3 regions of the Streptomyces sp. SS7 genome follow, and region 3 is predicted to be linked to each of the others. Evidence: riboswitches for the same ligand, from Rfam matches in the RefSeq annotation. Region 3 holds a riboswitch; each other region holds the start of a gene.

The links. A riboswitch is a leader RNA that binds a small molecule or an ion and turns the genes downstream of it on or off. The one in region 3 is predicted to bind cyclic di-AMP.
Region 1: linked by a shared signal. The riboswitch ahead of U5640_RS38610 (C40 family peptidase) and the one ahead of U5640_RS27125 (transglycosylase family protein) in region 3 are both predicted to bind cyclic di-AMP.
Region 2: linked by a shared signal. The riboswitch ahead of U5640_RS10015 (M23 family metallopeptidase) and the one ahead of U5640_RS27125 (transglycosylase family protein) in region 3 are both predicted to bind cyclic di-AMP.

What each region holds. Positions count from the first base shown of each region.
Region 1 is NZ_CP141223.1:8,398,046-8,403,840, reverse strand. It holds gene U5640_RS38620 (ATP-dependent Clp protease proteolytic subunit) at 1-493, shown strand, start outside; gene U5640_RS38615 (hypothetical protein) at 500-805, shown strand; cyclic di-AMP (ydaO/yuaA leader) riboswitch at 1,154-1,356, shown strand; gene U5640_RS38610 (C40 family peptidase) at 1,360-1,833, shown strand; gene U5640_RS38605 (ATP-binding protein) at 1,886-2,368, opposite strand; gene U5640_RS38600 (helix-turn-helix transcriptional regulator) at 2,582-3,442, shown strand; gene U5640_RS38595 (DUF397 domain-containing protein) at 3,452-3,697, shown strand; gene U5640_RS38590 (8-amino-7-oxononanoate synthase) at 3,761-4,888, opposite strand; gene bioB (biotin synthase BioB) at 5,037-5,795, shown strand, end outside.
Region 2 is NZ_CP141223.1:2,233,180-2,238,974, forward strand. It holds gene U5640_RS10010 (GntR family transcriptional regulator) at 90-785, opposite strand; gene U5640_RS10015 (M23 family metallopeptidase) at 986-1,729, opposite strand; cyclic di-AMP (ydaO/yuaA leader) riboswitch at 1,744-1,938, opposite strand; gene U5640_RS10020 (pitrilysin family protein) at 2,132-3,520, opposite strand; gene U5640_RS10025 (pitrilysin family protein) at 3,517-4,866, opposite strand; gene U5640_RS10030 (DNA topoisomerase IV subunit A) at 5,134-5,795, shown strand, end outside.
Region 3 is NZ_CP141223.1:5,845,118-5,850,912, forward strand. It holds gene U5640_RS27115 (cytochrome P450) at 1-778, shown strand, start outside; gene U5640_RS27120 (transglycosylase family protein) at 961-1,941, shown strand; cyclic di-AMP (ydaO/yuaA leader) riboswitch at 2,147-2,316, shown strand; gene U5640_RS27125 (transglycosylase family protein) at 2,320-3,036, shown strand; gene eno (phosphopyruvate hydratase) at 3,372-4,661, shown strand; gene U5640_RS27135 (septum formation initiator family protein) at 4,785-5,261, shown strand; gene U5640_RS27140 (DUF501 domain-containing protein) at 5,288-5,795, shown strand, end outside.

The DNA.
Region 1 (5,795 bases), 2.6 Mb from region 3:
CGCGGCGAACGACGTGATGGCCCAGCTCATGTACCTGGAGCACAAGGACCCGGACCGGGACATCGCGCTGTACATCAACTCCCCCGGCGGCTCGTTCAGCGCGATGACCGCGATCTATGACACCGTCCGGTACATCACCTGCGACGTGGCGACGACCTGCCTGGGCCAGGCCGGCTCCTCGGCGGCGGTGCTGCTGGCGGCGGGCGCACCGGGCAAGCGGTTCGCGCTGCCGGGCGCCCGGGTGGTGATCCGGCAGCCCGCGCTGCCCGAGCCCGTAGAAGGCCGGGCCGACGACCTGGCGATCCAGGCCCGGGAGCTCGCGCGCACCCGGGACCTGCTGGAGGAGATGCTGGTACGGCACACCGGACGCCGCCCCGAACAGGTGACCGAGGACATCGAGCGGGACCTGATCCTGACCGCACCTCAGGCCGAGGAGTACGGACTGGTGGACGGCGTCGTCCCCAGCCGGCGCGACGTCTCCGGGGCGAGGTGAGCCGGGATGGTTCCCGACCTGCCGCCCCTGCCGGCGCTCACCCGCGCCGAGGGCGAGCTGATCGACCGTTATCTGGACGTGGTGGATCTGCTCGGACGGATCAATCCCGCGCACGACGGGGACACCTACCGGGGCCTGCGTGCCGCCCAGGCGCTGGTGACTCGGGCGGCGGAGCTGCGCGACGCGCTGACGCTGATGCACCAGCGGGGCGAGAGCGAGCTGCACGCGCCGACGCTCGCGCGGGCGCTGCGCGTCCTGGACGGGGAGCGCCGTACCGCGCGCGTCACGGTTCCCCCGCTCTCCGACAGTTGACGCACACCCGTCCGGCTCCGAGCGTCGCCGTGATGACCGCGACGTCCGGGCCGGACGTGAAACGGACCAGTCGGGTTACCCCCGTTCGGCGTAGCGGCGACTCCTCTTGCGGACGAGCGCACTGCACCGAAGGCGCCGTTTCCCGAGGCACCACAAGGGGTAGCGGCGCAGGTCGGGAGGGCTTTTGCGGTCTTGACACCTGATAACCCATCAGGTGTTCACCCGAACAGGTGAATGGTGAGTAACCCCACAAATAGCCGCTTCCATTGGGTATTTCGGTCAACGGTGAGTCAAGATCCGTGTCTGACGACAAGTCCCCGCCACAAGCGGCGGGGCGGTCCGGGCGGACGCCGAGTCCTGCCGCTGCCCGGATTGACCCGTCGACAGGAGTGCATCGGCAGGAGTGGAGGACCCAAGCACGACGGGTAGCCGGAACGGTCACGCCATGACCGCGCCGAGCAGCCCTTGGGGTGAAGCCGCGTGAGCGGCCGGGCACCTTTGTCAGCCCGAATCCGACAGGTCATCCTTCACAGGCGGTTGACGAAGGGTTGCGCATGACTGCGCTCAATCGTGTCCCGTCGCTCATGGCCCGGGCCGGTACGGCCTCGGCGTTCGCCATCGCCGCCGTGGGCGGCTCGATCGTGATTCCCGGGGTGGCCGCCGACGCGGCCGCCGCCACGCCGGCGGCGAAGGCGCTCCAGGTCGCAGCGTCCAAGAAGGGTGCACCGTACAAGTACGGGGCGGCCGGACCCAAGAGGTTCGACTGCTCAGGTCTCACGATGTACTCGTTCAAGAAGGCGGGCAAGACCCTGCCGCGCACGGCTGCGCAGCAGTACAACAAGACGCGCCACATCTCGGCCTCCAGCCGCAAGGCCGGGGACCTGGTGTTCTTCCACTCGGGGTCGAACGTGTACCACGTCGGGATCTACGCCGGGCACGGCAAGATCTGGCACTCGCCGAAGACCGGCAGCTGGGTCAAGCTGGAGAAGATCTGGACCAAGAGCGTCTGGTACGGCCGGGTCCGCTAGGGCCTGTCCGAGCACCGCTCCCCGGGGTGGCGTCGGTGCCCCTGACGCGCCTTCACCGCCCCGGGAGCTCGCCCGGCAGCACCGCCGCCGCGGCGCCCGCCACCGGCTCCGCCGTCGGGACGGTCCACGGCAGCTCGACCGTGACCGTCTTGCCGCCCTCCCGGGTGGGGCGCACCCTGAGCCTGCCGCCCCGTTCGGCGGTCAGCCAGCGAATGATCACCATGCCTCGGCCGTTGTCCTGCTGGACGGCGGCCGGCAGTCGTCTGGGGAAGCGCGGATGGCTGTCGGTGACGCCGATGCACAGGCGCTCGTCGCGGTCGAGCACCAGGTCCACCGTGAAGGTGGGGGACTGGCCGAAGGTGTGCTGCACCGCGTTGGTGGCGAGTTCGGAGACGATCAGCCGGATGGCGTCGGCCGCCTCCGTGTCCGCCGGCAGCCCCCATGCGTCGAGCGTGCCGGCCACGAAGCCGCGGGCCGTGGAGACCGAGGCGGCTTCGCTCGGCAGAGTGACGGATGCTTCCAGATGGTCTGCCATGGCGACCTCGTCCCTTTCCCACGGGACCGGAGTCCGACACGCTGCGGATGGTTCGAGTACGGTCCCGGACTGGTGCTACTTCGCCAGACTGCCATCAGCACGCCCGTCACGGGTGGCGATCCACCAAGATATGCATATATCTGTCGCCCGATGCGGTGAACCCTGCCACGGCAGAGCGTTTTGGGGCGGCCCCTGAGGAGTAAGGAGGAGCCCGTGCAACACGGTCCCGCGGTGCGCCGCCGGAAGCTGGGCGCCGAACTGCGCAGTCTGCGCGCCCGGGCCGGGCTCACGAGCGGCGAGGCGGCCCGGCTCGTCGGCTGGCACCAGTCCAAGGTGAGCCGTATCGAGACCGGCACCAGCGGTACGAAACCGGCCGATGTGCGGTTACTCCTCGACGTCTACGGCGTGACCGATCCGCGGCTGCGGGAGCTGATGACGGCGTTGGCCGGGTCGGAGGAGAGCGGCGGCCGTGACCACTGGTGGCACGCCTACCGCGGGGTGCTGCCGGCCGCCTACCGGGACTTCATCAGCCTGGAGTCGCAGGCCGGCGCGATGCGCACGCTGGAGACGACGGTGGTTCCCGGGCTGCTCCAGACGGCCGAGTACGCCCGTGCGGTGACCCGGGCGGCGGTGGAGGGCGCCGACGAGGACCAGCTGGACACGCTGGTGGAGGTGCGGCTCGCCCGCCAGGACGTGCTGCGCAGACAACCCCCGCTGCGGCTGAGCGCGGTGCTGGACGAGGCGGTGCTGCGGCGGGAGGTGGGCGGCCCCGAGGTGATGGAGCGCCAGCTCGTCCGGCTGATGGAGGCGGCGCGACTCCCCCACGTGCGTTTGCAGGTTCTGCCGTTTGCGGCCGGTGCCCATATCGGGGTCACCGGGCCTTTCGTTATCTTCTCCTTTTCGAGCGCCCCTGATCTGGATGTGGTTGTTCTCGACCACTTGACGAGTAGCCTCTACCTCGAACGGAAAGAAGACCTCGAGGCCTACACCGAGGCCTTCAACGCCCTTCGGGCACATGCCCTTTCGCCCGGGGAATCACTGGAATACATCGCCGCGACAGCTGACGGCGCGTAGGGAGGCACCATGACTGCTCTGCCTCGGAACGTACCTCGGACGGTACCCAGCAGCACCGACCCCCACGCTCTCCCCCAGGTGCGGTGGCTGCGCAGCAGCTACAGCACGGGGGCGAACAACTGCGTGGAGACGGCCCGGCCGGCCCTCGGGCCCTTCGCCGGGCTGCTCGCCGTACGCGACTCCAAGGATCCGGCGGGTCCCGCCCTGCTCTTCTCCCCCGAGAGCTGGTCGGGTTTCACCGCCGCGTTCCACTGATCACCGATCCACTGATCACCGTCATCCGTCAGCAGGGGCGCCCCACGGCCGTGTCACGCCGACTCATGGTCGTGTCTCCCCGATGACCCGTACAGCGCGATCCAGCTCGGCCCCGGAGAGGTCGGCGCGGGCGGTCAGCCTCAGACGTGAGACGCCGTCGGGCACGGAGGGAGGACGGAAGCAGCCCACGGCGAGGCCCGCCGACCGGCAGTCCGCCGCCCACTGCAGGGCCTCCTCCGGGGAGGGCGCACGCACGGAGACGACCGCGGCGTCCGGACGCACCGCTTCCAGGCCCGCGGCCGTCAGCCGCCCGTGCAGTTCCGCAGCCACCGCACGCGCGCGTGCCGCCCGCTCGGGCTCCCGGCGCAGCAGCCGGAGCGCCGCGAGGGCGGCGCCCGCCGCCGCGGGGGCGAGGCCCGTGTCGAAGATGAAGGTGCGGGCCGAGTTGACCAGGTGGTCGATCACCCGCGCGGGCCCCAGCACCGCCCCGCCCTGGCTGCCGAGGGACTTCGACAGCGTGACCGTGACGACCACGTCCTCGGCGCCGGCCAGCCCGACCGCGTCCGGGGCGCCCCGCCCGCCGTTCCCGAGGACGCCGAGGCCGTGCGCGTCGTCCACCACCAGCCCGGCGCCGTGCTTCCGGCAGACGGCCGCGAGTGCGGCCAGCGGGGCCGCGTCCCCGTCGACCGAGAAGACCGTGTCCGAGACGGCCACCGCCGGGCCGTCGTGGGTGCCGAGCGCCTTGTGGACGGCGTCGGGATCCGCGTGCGCCACCACCTGGGTGGTGCCCCGGGCCAGCCGGCAGCCGTCGATCAGCGAGGCGTGGTTGCCCGCGTCGGAGACGATCAGCGAGCCGTGCGGGGCCAGCGCGGTGACCGCGGCGAGGTTCGCGGCGTACCCGGAGGAGAAGACGAGCGCCGCCTCGAAGCCGCAGAACTCCGCCAGCTCCCGCTCCAGCTCGGTGTGCAGCTCGGTGGTGCCGGTGACCAGCCGGGAGCCGGTCGAGCCGCCGCCCCAGGTCCGCGCGGCCGCCGCGGCGCCCTCGGTGACCTCCGGGTGCCGGGACAGGCCCAGGTAGTCGTTGCTCGCGAGGTCGAGCAGCGGCGAGTCGGCCGGACGGGGCCGCAGCGTCCGGACCAGTCCGGCCCGGCGGCGCGCCCGCGCCTGTTCGTCGATCCAGCCGAACGCCATGGCTCCTCCGGGGCTTTTGTAGGTAGCGGACAGACCCTAGCGTCACGGGCCGCTACCCACGGTGTGGCAATACCCACACGTCGATCCGGGTGTGTTGTGTGATCCCTACCTTGGCCCGGGGCGGTCCCGTAGGACAGGATCGGCTCTCATGGACCTGCTGAACACGCTGGTGGACAAGGGGCTTCGGCGCGAGCTGCCGACCCGCGAGGAAGCGCTGGCCGTCCTCGCCACTTCCGACGACGACGTGCTGGACGTGGTGGCCGCGGCCGGGAAGGTGCGCCGGCACTGGTTCGGCCGGCGGGTGAAACTCAACTACCTGGTCAACCTCAAGTCGGGCCTGTGCCCCGAGGACTGCTCGTACTGCTCCCAGCGCCTCGGCTCCCGGACGGGGATCCTCAAGTACACCTGGCTCAAGCCCGACGAGGCCTCCAAGGCCGCCGCGGCCGGGCTCGCGGGCGGGGCCAAGCGGGTCTGCCTGGTGGCGTCCGGGCGCGGTCCGACCGACCGTGACGTGGACCGGGTCTCCGAGACCATCAAGGCGATCAAGGACCAGAACGAGGGCGTCGAGGTGTGCGCCTGTCTCGGGCTGCTCTCCGACGGCCAGGCCGAGCGGCTGCGCGAGGCGGGCGCGGACGCCTACAACCACAACCTCAACACCTCCGAGGCGACGTACGGGGACATCACCACCACCCACACGTACGCCGACCGGGTGGACACCGTCTCCAAGGCGCACGCGGCGGGTCTGTCCGCCTGCTCCGGGCTGATCGCCGGCATGGGCGAGAGCGACGAGGACCTGGTCGACGTGGTCTTCTCGCTGCGCGCGCTGGACCCGGACTCGGTGCCGGTCAACTTCCTCATCCCGGTCGAGGGCACCCCGCTGGCCAAGGAGTGGAACCTCACCCCGCAG
Region 2 (5,795 bases), 3.6 Mb from region 3:
CGCGCCTTCGAGAATTCCCGGGCGCGCATGAAAAGGGCAGCGGAAATACTCCTCCGCTGAATATCCCTTCTTTGTATACGGCCCCCGTGTTAATGCCGCAGCCCCGTCATGTTTACGGGAGGTTGCGAAGTCCTCACACGGTCGGCGCGGTCCCCGCCGCCGGCGAAACGCAGGCGGTGCACGGCCGTGGCGCGCTCGGTGTGCAGGGCCGTGACCGTCCGCGCGCGCTCCTGGTCGCCGCGCGCCACCGCGTCCACGATCGCGCCGTGCTCGGCCCAGGACTCCACCGGGTCGGCCGGCGCCTCCACCGCGTACATCCAGGCGATCTTGTGGCGGAGCTGGGTGAGCACCGAGGTCAGGGCATGGCTTCCGGAGGCCTGGGCGAGCGTCTCGTGGAACCAGCCGCCCAGCGAGCGCAGATCCTCGCTGTTGCCCCTGCGGGCCCGCTCCTGGCCCAGCCGGACGAGCCCGCGCAGCACCTTCAGATGCGCCTCCGTGCGGCGCTGGGCGGCCCGGGCGGCCCCCAGCGGCTCCAGGAGCATGCGCATCTCCAGCAGGTCGGCCGCCTCCTGCTCGGTCGGCTCCGCGACGCACGCGCCCGCGTGCCGCCGGGTGACGACGAAGCCCTCGGCCTCCAGGGTGCGCAGCGCCTCCCGGACGGGGACGCGGGAGACGCCGTAGCGGCGGGCGAGGAGTTCCTCGGTGAGACGGCTGCCGCGCTCGTAGACACCCGCGACGATGTCGTCCCGGATGGCCGTGCACACCGAGTGCGCCGGAATACGCATGACAGCCTCCGTCTTAATCCCCGTGAAACGTCGCCGAGCTCCGCCGATTGACGTGTGTTCCGTGACTCTATTGCAATCAGCGGCAATTTCCGAAGGCGGACCGGAATCCAGGGATATTTTTTGGACAGCGGGGTGGCGAAAACGGCGAAAGCCCCGGCCGCTGGGGCCGGGGCTCTGGGACGCGGTGTCGCCGGGTGGCGTCAGACGTTGACGCCGTGCTGGCGGAGGTAGGCGACCGGGTCGATGTCGGAGCCGTACTCCGCCGTCGTCCGGGCCTCGAAGTGCAGGTGCGGGCCGGTGACGTTGCCGGTCGCGCCGGACAGGCCGATCTGCTGCCCGGGGGTGACCTGCTGGCCGACCGAGACCCCGATGGAGGACAGGTGCGCGTACTGGGTGTACGTGCCGTCGTTCATCCGGATGACGACGTTGTTGCCGTAGGACCCGCCCCAGCCCGCCTCGACGACGGTGCCGAGGCCGACCGCGTGCACGGGGGTGCCGCTGGCGGCGTGGAAGTCGATGCCGGTGTGGCTGCCGGAGGACCACAGGGAGCTGCTCGCGTGGTAGCCGGTGGAGACGTAGGACCCGGTGATCGGCAGCACGAAGGCGTTCAGGCGCTTGCGCTCGGCCTCACGGGCGGCACGCACGCGTGCCTCGCGCTCCTCGGCGGCCTTTTTGGCGGCGGCCTTGCGCGCGGCCTCCTCGAAGGCGGCCTTCTTCTGCAGGGCGACCTGGTCGTCGACCTGCTCGGCGACGGCCTCGCCGGCGGTGACGACCGGGATCAGGCCGGTCTGCTCGGGGGTCGGCTCCGCGGCGAAGGCCGGGCTGGAGGCGACGGTGGCCATGACACCGGTGGTGGTCAGCGCCGCGAATCCCGCCGCGCGGGCGGTGGTGCGCTGCATCCGGCTGGGCCGGCGGTGCTTCCCGGTGGTGCAGGTATACGCCATGAAGGGCGAGCGGTCCTTTCCTTCCCTCTCGCCTACCGGGTTAGCTGACGGGTTCGGAGCAGGAAGGTCTCCTACGGACCCCCTCGCTCACGCGCGGGCGTCCGATTCACCCCAGGGACTGGGCCCCTCCAGCCCCGAAGGCGGCGACAGGAGGGCGGGTCCCCGGCTCCCCTGGCTCGCGCCGTACGGGGACTCGGCGATGACTGTCCGGTGCCGCGGATGCGGCGCGGTGCCTGACGGACAGCCGGGCCGACGCTATGCGGGACCGTTATCAATCCTCAAACGGATCACGGTTTTTGTAGCGCACGCCACAGCACAGACACACAACCTCCGCATCAATTCGGACATCTTGCGGCCCCGGGACGACGCCCCGGGGCCGCAGTACGTCCGCCTCTGCCGCGTCTACTCGGCGGGGACGACGGTGACTTCGCCGATCCCGAGCGCCTCGACGGGCTCCTTGATCTGCGCGGCGTCACCGACGAGGACGGTCACCAGACGGTCCACCGGGAAGGCGCTCACGGCCGCGGCGGTGGCCTCGACCGTGCCGGTCGCGGCGAGCTGACGGTAGAGCGTGGCCTGGTAGTCGTCGGGCAGGAACTGCTCGACCTGGTCGGCCAGCGTGCTCGCGACGGCCGCCGCGGTCTCGTACTTCAGCGGCGCCACGCCCACCAGGTTCTGCACGGCGACATCGCGCTCGGCGTCCGTCAGGCCCTCCGCCGCGAGGGTGCGCAGCACCTTCCACAGGTCGTCCAGCGCGGGACCGGTGTTCGGCGTGTCGACGGAACCGCTGATGGCGAGCATCGCGGCGCCCGAGCCGTCCGGGGCGGAGCGCAGGACCTGCCCGAAGGCACGCACGCCGTACGTGTAGCCCTTCTCCTCGCGCAGGACGCGGTCGAGGCGGGAGGTGAGGGTGCCGCCGAGGCAGTAGGTGCCGAGGACCTGGGCGGCCCACACGCGTGCGTGCCGGTCGGGGCCGACGCGGCCGATGAGCAGCTGCGTCTGGACGGCGCCGGGGCGGTCCACGATGACGACGCGGCCGGTGTCGTCGGCGGTCACCGGCGGGACGGGCCGCTGCTGGGCCGGGGAGCCCGTCCAGGCGCCCAGGGTCTCGCCGAGGAGCGCGGCGAGGTCGATGTCCGTGAGGTCGCCGACCACCACGGCGGTGGACGTGGCCGGCCGGACATGGCGCTCGTAGAAGGCCCGTACGGCGGCGGAGTCGATCTTCTCGACGGTCTCCGCGGTGCCCTGGCGCGGCCGCGACATGCGCACGGTCGCCGGGAACAGCTCCTTGGAGAGCTCCTTGGCGGCGCGGCGGGAGGGGTTGGCCAGCTCGTGCGGGATCTCGTCGAGCCGGTTGTGGACGAGACGCTCCACCTCGCTGTCGGCGAAGGCGGGGGCGCGCAGGGCGTCGGCGAGCAGGCCGAGCGCCTTGGGCAGCCGGGAGGCGGGCACCTCCAGGCTGATCCGGACGCCGGGGTGGTCGGCGTGGGCGTCGAGGGTGGCGCCGCAGCGCTCCAGCTCGGCGGCGAACTCCTCGGCGGAGTGCTTGTCGGTGCCCTCGGTGAACGCGCGCGCCATGATCGTGGCGACGCCGTCCAGGCCGGACGGCTCGGCGTCCAGGGGCGCGTCGAGGAGGACCTCGACGGCGACGACCTGCTGGCCGGGGCGGTGGCAGTGCAGGACGGTCAGGCCGTTGTCCAGCGTGCCGCGCTCGGGCGCCGGGAACGCCCACGGCCTGGCCTCGCCCGCCCGGGGCTGGGGGTGGAAGTCCATCGTGGCGAGCTCCGTCACTGGGCCGCCTCCTCGTTCTCGTCCTGGTCGGCGGGGGCTTCGGGGGCGGTCGGCTCGTAGACGAGGACCGCGCGGTTGTCGGGGCGCAGGCGGGCCTGGGCGACCTCCTGCACCTCCTCGGGGGTGATGTCCAGGACGCGCTGGACGGCGGTGAGGGCGAGCTGCGGGTCGCCGAACAGGACCGCGAACCGGCACAGTTCGTCCGCGCGGCCGGCGACGGTGCCGAGCCGGTCGAGCCACTCGCGCTCCAACTGGGCCTGGGCGCGCTCCATCTCCTCGGCCGTGGGGCCCTCCTCGGCGAACCGGGCGAGCTCCTCGTCGATGGCGGTCTCGATGACGGGCACCTCGACGTCCCCAGAGGTCTTCACGTCCAGCCAGCCCAGGGAGGGCGCTCCGGCGAGCCGCAGCAGCCCGAAGCCGGCCGCGACGGCCGTACGGTCGCGGCGCACCAGCCGGTTGTACAGGCGGGAGGACTCGCCGCCGCCCAGGACCGTGAGCGCCAGGTCTGCCGCATCGCACGCGCGCGTGCCGTCCTGCGGCAGACGATAGGCGGCCATCAGCGCGCGGGCCGGGACCTCCTCCTCGACGAGCTCGCGCAGCTGCTCGCCGATCACGTCGGGCAGGGTGCCGTCCCGCGGCTCCGGCTTGCCGTCGTGGGAGGGGATGGAGCCGAAGTACTTCTCGATCCACGCGAGCGTCTGCTCGGGGTCGATGTCGCCGACGACCGACAGGACGGCGTTGTTGGGCGCGTAGTAGGTGCGGAAGAACGCGCGCGCGTCCTCCAGCGTCGCCGCGTCCAGGTCGGCCATCGAGCCGATCGGCGTGTGGTGGTAGGGGTGGCCGTCCGGGTAGGCGAGGGCGGTCAGCTTCTCGAAGGCGGTGCCGTACGGCACGTTGTCGTAGCGCTGGCGGCGTTCGTTCTTGACGACGTCGCGCTGGTTCTCCATGGACTCGTCGTCCAGGGCGGCGAGGAGGGAGCCCATGCGGTCGGCCTCCAGCCAGAGGGCGAGCTCCAGCTGGTGGGTGGGCATGGTCTCGAAGTAGTTGGTGCGCTCGAAGCTGGTGGTGCCGTTGAGCGAGCCGCCGGCGCCCTGGACCAGCTCGAAGTGGCCGTTGCCCTTGACCTGGGCGGATCCCTGGAACATGAGGTGCTCGAAAAGGTGAGCCAGGCCGGTACGGCCCTTGACTTCGTGGCGGGAGCCGACGTCGTACCAGAGGCACACCGCCGCGACGGGGGTCAGGTGGTCCTCGGAGAGCACCACGCGCAGGCCGTTGGCCAGGCGGTGCTCGGTCGCTGTCAGGCCCCCGGTGCCTGCCTGGTCTGTGGCCGTGTGACCCATGGGCATGTACGTCCTTCCGATCGCGGACGCGGTCGTGGAAACCGCGCGTTTCCTGCCGGTCCTGTCACTGTATGCAAGCGCGCGGTGGGTCGGCGAAGTTCCCGGGTGCGGTACGCCGAGAGCGAGAATCCGGGACGTCGCGCCGGATCGGACATGACGTACCCTGCGGGCAATCATGAGAGGGCGGGGGTCCTGGGCCCGTCTTGTCAGTGCCGCGGTCCACAATGGACCGCGTCAGCATCCGTCACACGCCTCAGCAAGGAGCCGGCAGCGATGGCCCGCCGCAGCACGAAGACCCCGCCGCCCGACGACTCGTACGAGGAGCGGATCCTCGACATCGACGTCGTCGACGAGATGCAGGGCTCCTTCCTCGAGTACGCGTACTCGGTCATCTACTCCCGCGCCCTGCCCGACGCCCGCGACGGACTCAAGCCGGTCCACCGTCGCATCGTCTACCAGATGGCCGAGATGGGCCTGCGCCCCGACCGCGGGTATGTGAAGTGCGCGCGCGTCGTCGGCGAGGTCATGGGCAAGCTGCACCCGCACGGCGACGCGTCGATCTACGACGCCCTGGTGCGGATGGCGCAGCCGTTCTCCATGCGTGTGCCCCTGGTCGACGGCCACGGCAACTTCGGCTCCCTGGGCAATGACGACCCGCCGGCCGCCATGCGGTACACGGAGTGCCGTCAGGCCGAGGCGACCAGCCTGATGACGGAGTCGATCGACGAGGACACCGTCGATTTCGCACCGAACTACGACGGCCAGGAGCAGGAGCCGGTGGCGCTGCCCGCCGCCTTCCCGAACCTGCTGGTCAACGGCGCTTCCGGGATCGCGGTCGGCATGGCCACGAACATGCCGCCGCACAACCTGGGCGAGGTCGTCGCGGCCGCCCGGCACCTGATCCGCTACCCCAACGCGGACCTGGACACCCTGAT
Region 3 (5,795 bases):
GATGATCCGTCACGGCGGCGGACCCCGGGGCGGTGTCGCACGGTCGGTGAAGAAGATGCGCGGCTATCTCCTGGAACTCATCCACCGCAAGCGCGCGGAGCTCCCCGAGCGGCCGGACCCCGGCGAGGACCTCCTCTCCGGACTGATCCGCGCCTCCGACCACGGCGAGCACCTCACCGAGAACGAGGCCGCCGCGATGGCCTTCATCCTGCTGTTCGCCGGCTTCGAGACGACGGTCAACCTCATCGGCAACGGCACCTACGCCCTCCTCACCCACCCCGGCCAGCGGGAGCGGCTCCAGCGGTCCCTGGCGCAGGGGGAGCGCGCCCTCCTGGAGACCGGCGTCGAGGAACTCCTGCGCTACGACGGCCCGGTCGAACTGGCCACCTGGCGCTTCGCCACCGAACCCCTCACCCTCGGCGGGCAAAACATCGCCCCCGGCGACCCGGTCCTCGTCGTCCTCGCCGCCGCCGACCGCGACCCCGCCCGCTTCACCGACCCCGACACCCTCGACCTGTCCCGCCGCGACAACCAGCACCTCGGGTACGGCCACGGCATCCACTACTGCCTGGGCGCCCCCCTCGCCCGGCTGGAGGGCCAGAGCGCCCTCGGCACCCTCCTCACCCGGCTGCCCGACCTGCGACTCGCGGCGGACCCGGCCGACTTGAGGTGGCGCGGCGGGCTCATCATGCGCGGACTGCGCACCCTGCCCGTGGAGTTCACCGCGGTGCGTGGCCGGCCGGTGGCCCACAGCGAGCTGACCCGAGGTCAGCCGTAGTGTGACCGTCCGATGGAGCAAAGGTGACCGACCCTCAAGTCTGTGATCTTCACGTGATCTGCGCGGCATTAACTTGTGACTACTGATCGTCTGCCGATACGTTCGGTCGTCAGCGCGGCGAACCTCTGTGCGCTCACGTCGTCCGTCGCGCCGGTCACTGCTGTCCAGAGAAAGGCCCTCGCATGCTCTCCGGGAACGGTCGGCACCGTCGCCCCCGTCAGGCTCCGGCCCTCCTCGTCGCGGCCGGAGTGACCGGCTCCGCCATCGCCCTCCCGCTCCTCGCCGCCAGTGGCGCGAGCGCGGCCGACGGCACGGTGTGGGACAAGGTGGCGCAGTGCGAGACCGGCGGGTCCTGGAGCGCCGACAAGGGTGGCGGCGAGTACGGCGGCCTGAGCCTCTCCCAGGAGGACTGGGAGACGTACGGCGGCCTCGACTACGCCACCCGCCCCGATCTGGCCAGCCGCAACCAGCAGATAGCCGTGGCCCAGCAGATCCTCGCCAAGGAGGGCGTCGGCGCCTGGGACACCTGCGGGCTGACGTCCGGGCTCACGCAGGTGAACGGCGCGGCGGACGGCGTGGACACCGGAGTGGCGGGTGACGAGTCCGACTCGCCCGTGTCATCCGGATTGTCCGACCTGTCCAAGGGGGCGTCCGGTTCCACCGACTCCGACGGTTCCGCCGACTCCGGTGCCGACACCTCCACCCCGTCGGCCGATCCGTCCGCTTCGGCCTCGGAATCCCCTTCGTCCGCCTCCTCCTCGGGGGCGAACGACTCGGGCAAGTCCGACACTTCGGGTAAGTCCAAAGAGGGCGCACAGGAATCCGAGGGCCCGTCCACGATCGCACCGGAAGTGGACAACTCGGACAATGCGGTCCAGGATGCCGGTACTTGGAGCCTGGTCGACACCAGCTCCCTCGGCTCCGGCCGGCATCGCGGTGCCACCGCCGACGAGGCCGCCGCGGACGGCACCTCGACCGCCAGTGCCGGCCGGCATGCCGCCTCCACCTACACGGTCCGCGAGGGCGACACCCTCGCCTCCATCGCCGACTCCCTTGGGATCGACGGCGGATGGCGCGCCCTTTACGCCGAGAACAAGGACCGCATCGGCGCCGACCCCAGCGCCATCATGCCCGGTCAGACCCTCGACACAGTGGTGCAATAGGGGCGGAACGCCCTTAAAAGCACCGGGAGTTCACGTCCCGCTTCGCGGCGATTGTCCGGTTTGGTGAAAGTGTGGGATGAGTCTCAGAAGTCGTGATCGTCTTTGAAATTCCCGGGATGGGGTGTCTACGGTCAGGACCGCTCGGCAATCCGGGCCCCGGCCGCCGCAACGCCGAATCCTGCCAGTGGCAGCCCGGGAACAGTCGTCGCGTCAAGCGCCGTAGGCAGGAGCGGGGGACCCAAGGTAAGTGCCGGGCCCGGCGGTTGACCGCCGGAACCGGCTCGGGGTGAAGCCGCGCACCACGAGGTGCGCGGCCGGGCAACTCAACCGGCCCGAACCCGACAGCTCACCTCGCAGGCGTCGGTGAGGGGATGAACCATGCTGTTTTCCGGCAAGGGCAAGCACCGTCGTCCGTCCAAGGCCACCCGGGTCGCCGCTCTCGCGGGCGTCACCGGTGTCGCCATCGCCGCCCCGCTGATGGCGGCCGGCAACGCCTCCGCCGCCACCGCCTCCGAGTGGGACGCGGTCGCCCAGTGCGAGTCGGGCGGCAACTGGTCCATCAACACCGGCAACGGGTACTACGGCGGCCTGCAGTTCTCGGCCTCCACCTGGGCCGCGTACGGCGGCACCGCCTACGCCGCGCGCGCCGACCTGGCCAGCAAGGAGCAGCAGATCACCATCGCCGAGAAGGTCCTCGCGGGCCAGGGCAAGGGTGCCTGGCCGGTCTGCGGCACCGGTCTGTCCAGCACGCCGTACGGCGGCGGTGCCGGCTCCACCGGCTCCGGCAGCACCGGCTCCTCGTCGAGCTCCAGCGGCTCCAGCGGCTCCAGCAGCTCCGCCACCCGCTCCACCGAGCAGCAGACCGCCTCCCGCTCCTCCGAGCGCCCGGCCGCCTCCAGGACGGTCACCACCCCGACCGGCAAGAAGGTCAAGAAGGGTGACGGCGAGTACAAGGTCGTCAAGGGCGACTCCCTCAGCTCGATCGCCGAGAAGCACAAGGTCAAGGGCGGCTGGCAGAAGCTGTTCCAGCTCAACAAGGACATCGTCGAGGACGCGGACCTCATCTACCCGGGCCAGCAGCTGCACCTGAAGTGACACAGCCGCTCCCGTGCGGGGCCACGGGCCGCTCACATGAAGGCCCCGCACTCTGAGGACTCGTGAGGGTCACCCCCCGTCCCCACGGGCTCCCCGCTCCGGTGCGCATTCCCCCGACGCACCGGAGCGGGGTTTTCTTTGCCCAGGTGTTCGCCTCTGCGCCACCCGCTCTTTGTTCCGATGGGGAACAATGTGTACGGTCAGTTTGTCCACGGGGCGGTCGGTCGGCTGCCGCAGGCCCCGGGGCGGTTAGGCTCTAGGCGCAAGGCCCACCACAGGCCGCAAGGCCCCTGTGCCCCGCACAACCAGCGTCACATCCCAAGAAGGAGATGCTCGTGCCGTCCATCGACGTCGTCGTAGCCCGGGAAATCCTGGACTCCCGAGGCAACCCCACGGTCGAGGTCGAGGTCGGCCTCGACGACGGCAGCACGGGTCGTGCCGCCGTCCCGTCCGGCGCCTCCACCGGTGCCTTCGAGGCCATCGAGCTCCGTGACGGCGACCCCAACCGCTACCACGGCAAGGGTGTCGAGAAGGCCGTCCTCGCCGTCATCGAGCAGATCGGCCCGGAGCTCGTCGGCTACGACGCCACCGAGCAGCGCCTGATCGACCAGGCCATGTTCGACCTGGACGCCACCGACAACAAGGGCTCCCTCGGCGCCAACGCCATCCTCGGCGTCTCCCTCGCCGTCGCCCACGCCGCCTCCGAGGCCAGCGACCTCCCGCTCTTCCGCTACCTGGGCGGCCCCAACGCGCACCTGCTGCCGGTGCCGATGATGAACATCCTGAACGGCGGCTCGCACGCCGACTCCAACGTGGACATCCAGGAGTTCATGATCGCCCCGATCGGCGCGGAGTCCTTCTCCGAGGCCCTGCGCTGGGGCACCGAGGTCTACCACACCCTCAAGAAGGTCCTGAAGTCGAAGGGGCTGTCCACCGGCCTCGGCGACGAGGGCGGCTTCGCCCCGAACCTCGGCTCCAACCGTGAGGCCCTCGACCTCATCCTCGAGGCCATCAAGGAAGCCGGTTACCTCCCGGGCGAGCAGATCGCCCTCGCCCTCGACGTCGCCGCCTCCGAGTTCTACAAGGACGGCAAGTACCTCTTCGAGGGCAAGGACCGCTCCGCCGCCGAGATGACGGAGTACTACGAGGAGCTCGTCGCGGCCTACCCGCTCGTCTCCATCGAGGACCCGCTGTTCGAGGACGACTGGGCCGGCTGGAAGGTCATCACCGACCGCATCGGCGACAAGGTGCAGCTGGTCGGCGACGACCTGTTCGTCACCAACCCCGAGCGCCTCGCCCGCGGCATCGAGGAGGGCACCGCCAACGCCCTGCTCGTCAAGGTGAACCAGATCGGCTCGCTCACCGAGACCCTGGACGCCGTCGAGCTGGCCCAGCGCAACGGCTTCAAGTGCATGATGTCCCACCGCTCCGGCGAGACCGAGGACGTCACCATCGCCGACCTGGCCGTCGCCACCAACTGCGGCCAGATCAAGACCGGCGCCCCGGCCCGCTCCGAGCGCGTCGCCAAGTACAACCAGCTGCTGCGCATCGAGGAGATCCTCGACGACGCCGCGGTGTACGCCGGCCGCTCGGCCTTCCCGCGGTTCCGCTCCGCGAACCAGTAGCAGAGCCAGTAGGCAGAGCCGGCAGGCAGAGCCGGCGACAGCCAGTCGTACGTACGTCCCCGTACTCGGTCCCGTACCGTGTGCGGGGACGTACGCGCGTGTGAAAGGGGAGGCGCGAAGCCGATGGCCGCGAAGGACCGGGACCGTTTCTCCACCGCGACGAGACTGCGGGTGCTCGGCGAGCAGACCGCGGCCCGCGTCTACCGCTCCCAGACCAAGCGCCAGGCCCGCCGCTCCCGTCTGACCGGCCGCGCCGCGCTGCTCGCGCTGGTCCTGTGCACCCTGATCGTCGCTCTCGCCTACCCGATGCGGCAGTACGTCTCGCAGCGCGCGGACATCGCCGACCTGGAGCGGGAGAAGGCCGAGGCCACCCGGCGGGTGGAACAACTGCGCGACCTCAAGGCACGCTGGCAGGACGACGCGTACGCCGAGCAGCAGATCCGGGAGCGCCTGCACTATGTGATGCCGGGGGAGACCGGCTTCATCGTGATCGACCCCGACGCGGTCAAGAAGGCCCGCGCCGACCTCGGGGCGGCCGACCGCCCCTGGTACTCCAACGTCTGGGACGGGGTCGACAAGTCCGACGCCTCCGACCAGTGAACCGACAGAGAGACAGTCCTCCAAGCATGGAAACGCCCCCGCCGACCACCCCGCGCACCGAGCCCACCGACGCCGACGTCGAGGCCTTCAAGCAGCAGCTCGGCCGCCCGCCGCGCGGACTGCGCGCGATCGCGCACCGCTGCCCGTGCGGTCAGCCGGACGTCGTCGAGACGGCGCCCCGGCTGCCCGACGGCACCCCCTTCCCGACGCTGTACTACCTGACGTGCCCCAAGGCGAACTCCGCGATCGGCACGCTCGAGGCCAACGGCGTGATGAAGGAGATGACGGAGCGGCTGCAGAGCGACCCGGAGCTCGCGGCCGCCTACCGCGCCGCCCACGAGGACTACGTCCGGCGCCGGGACGAGATCGAGGAGCTGACGGGCTTTCCGAGCGCGGGCGGCATGCCGGACCGGGTGAAGTGCCTGCACGTGCTCGTGGCGCACTCCCTGGCGGCGGGCCCGGGGGTGAACCCGCTCGGCGACGAGGCGCTCGCGATGCTGCCGCAGTGGTGGGCCAAGGGGACGTGCGTGACGC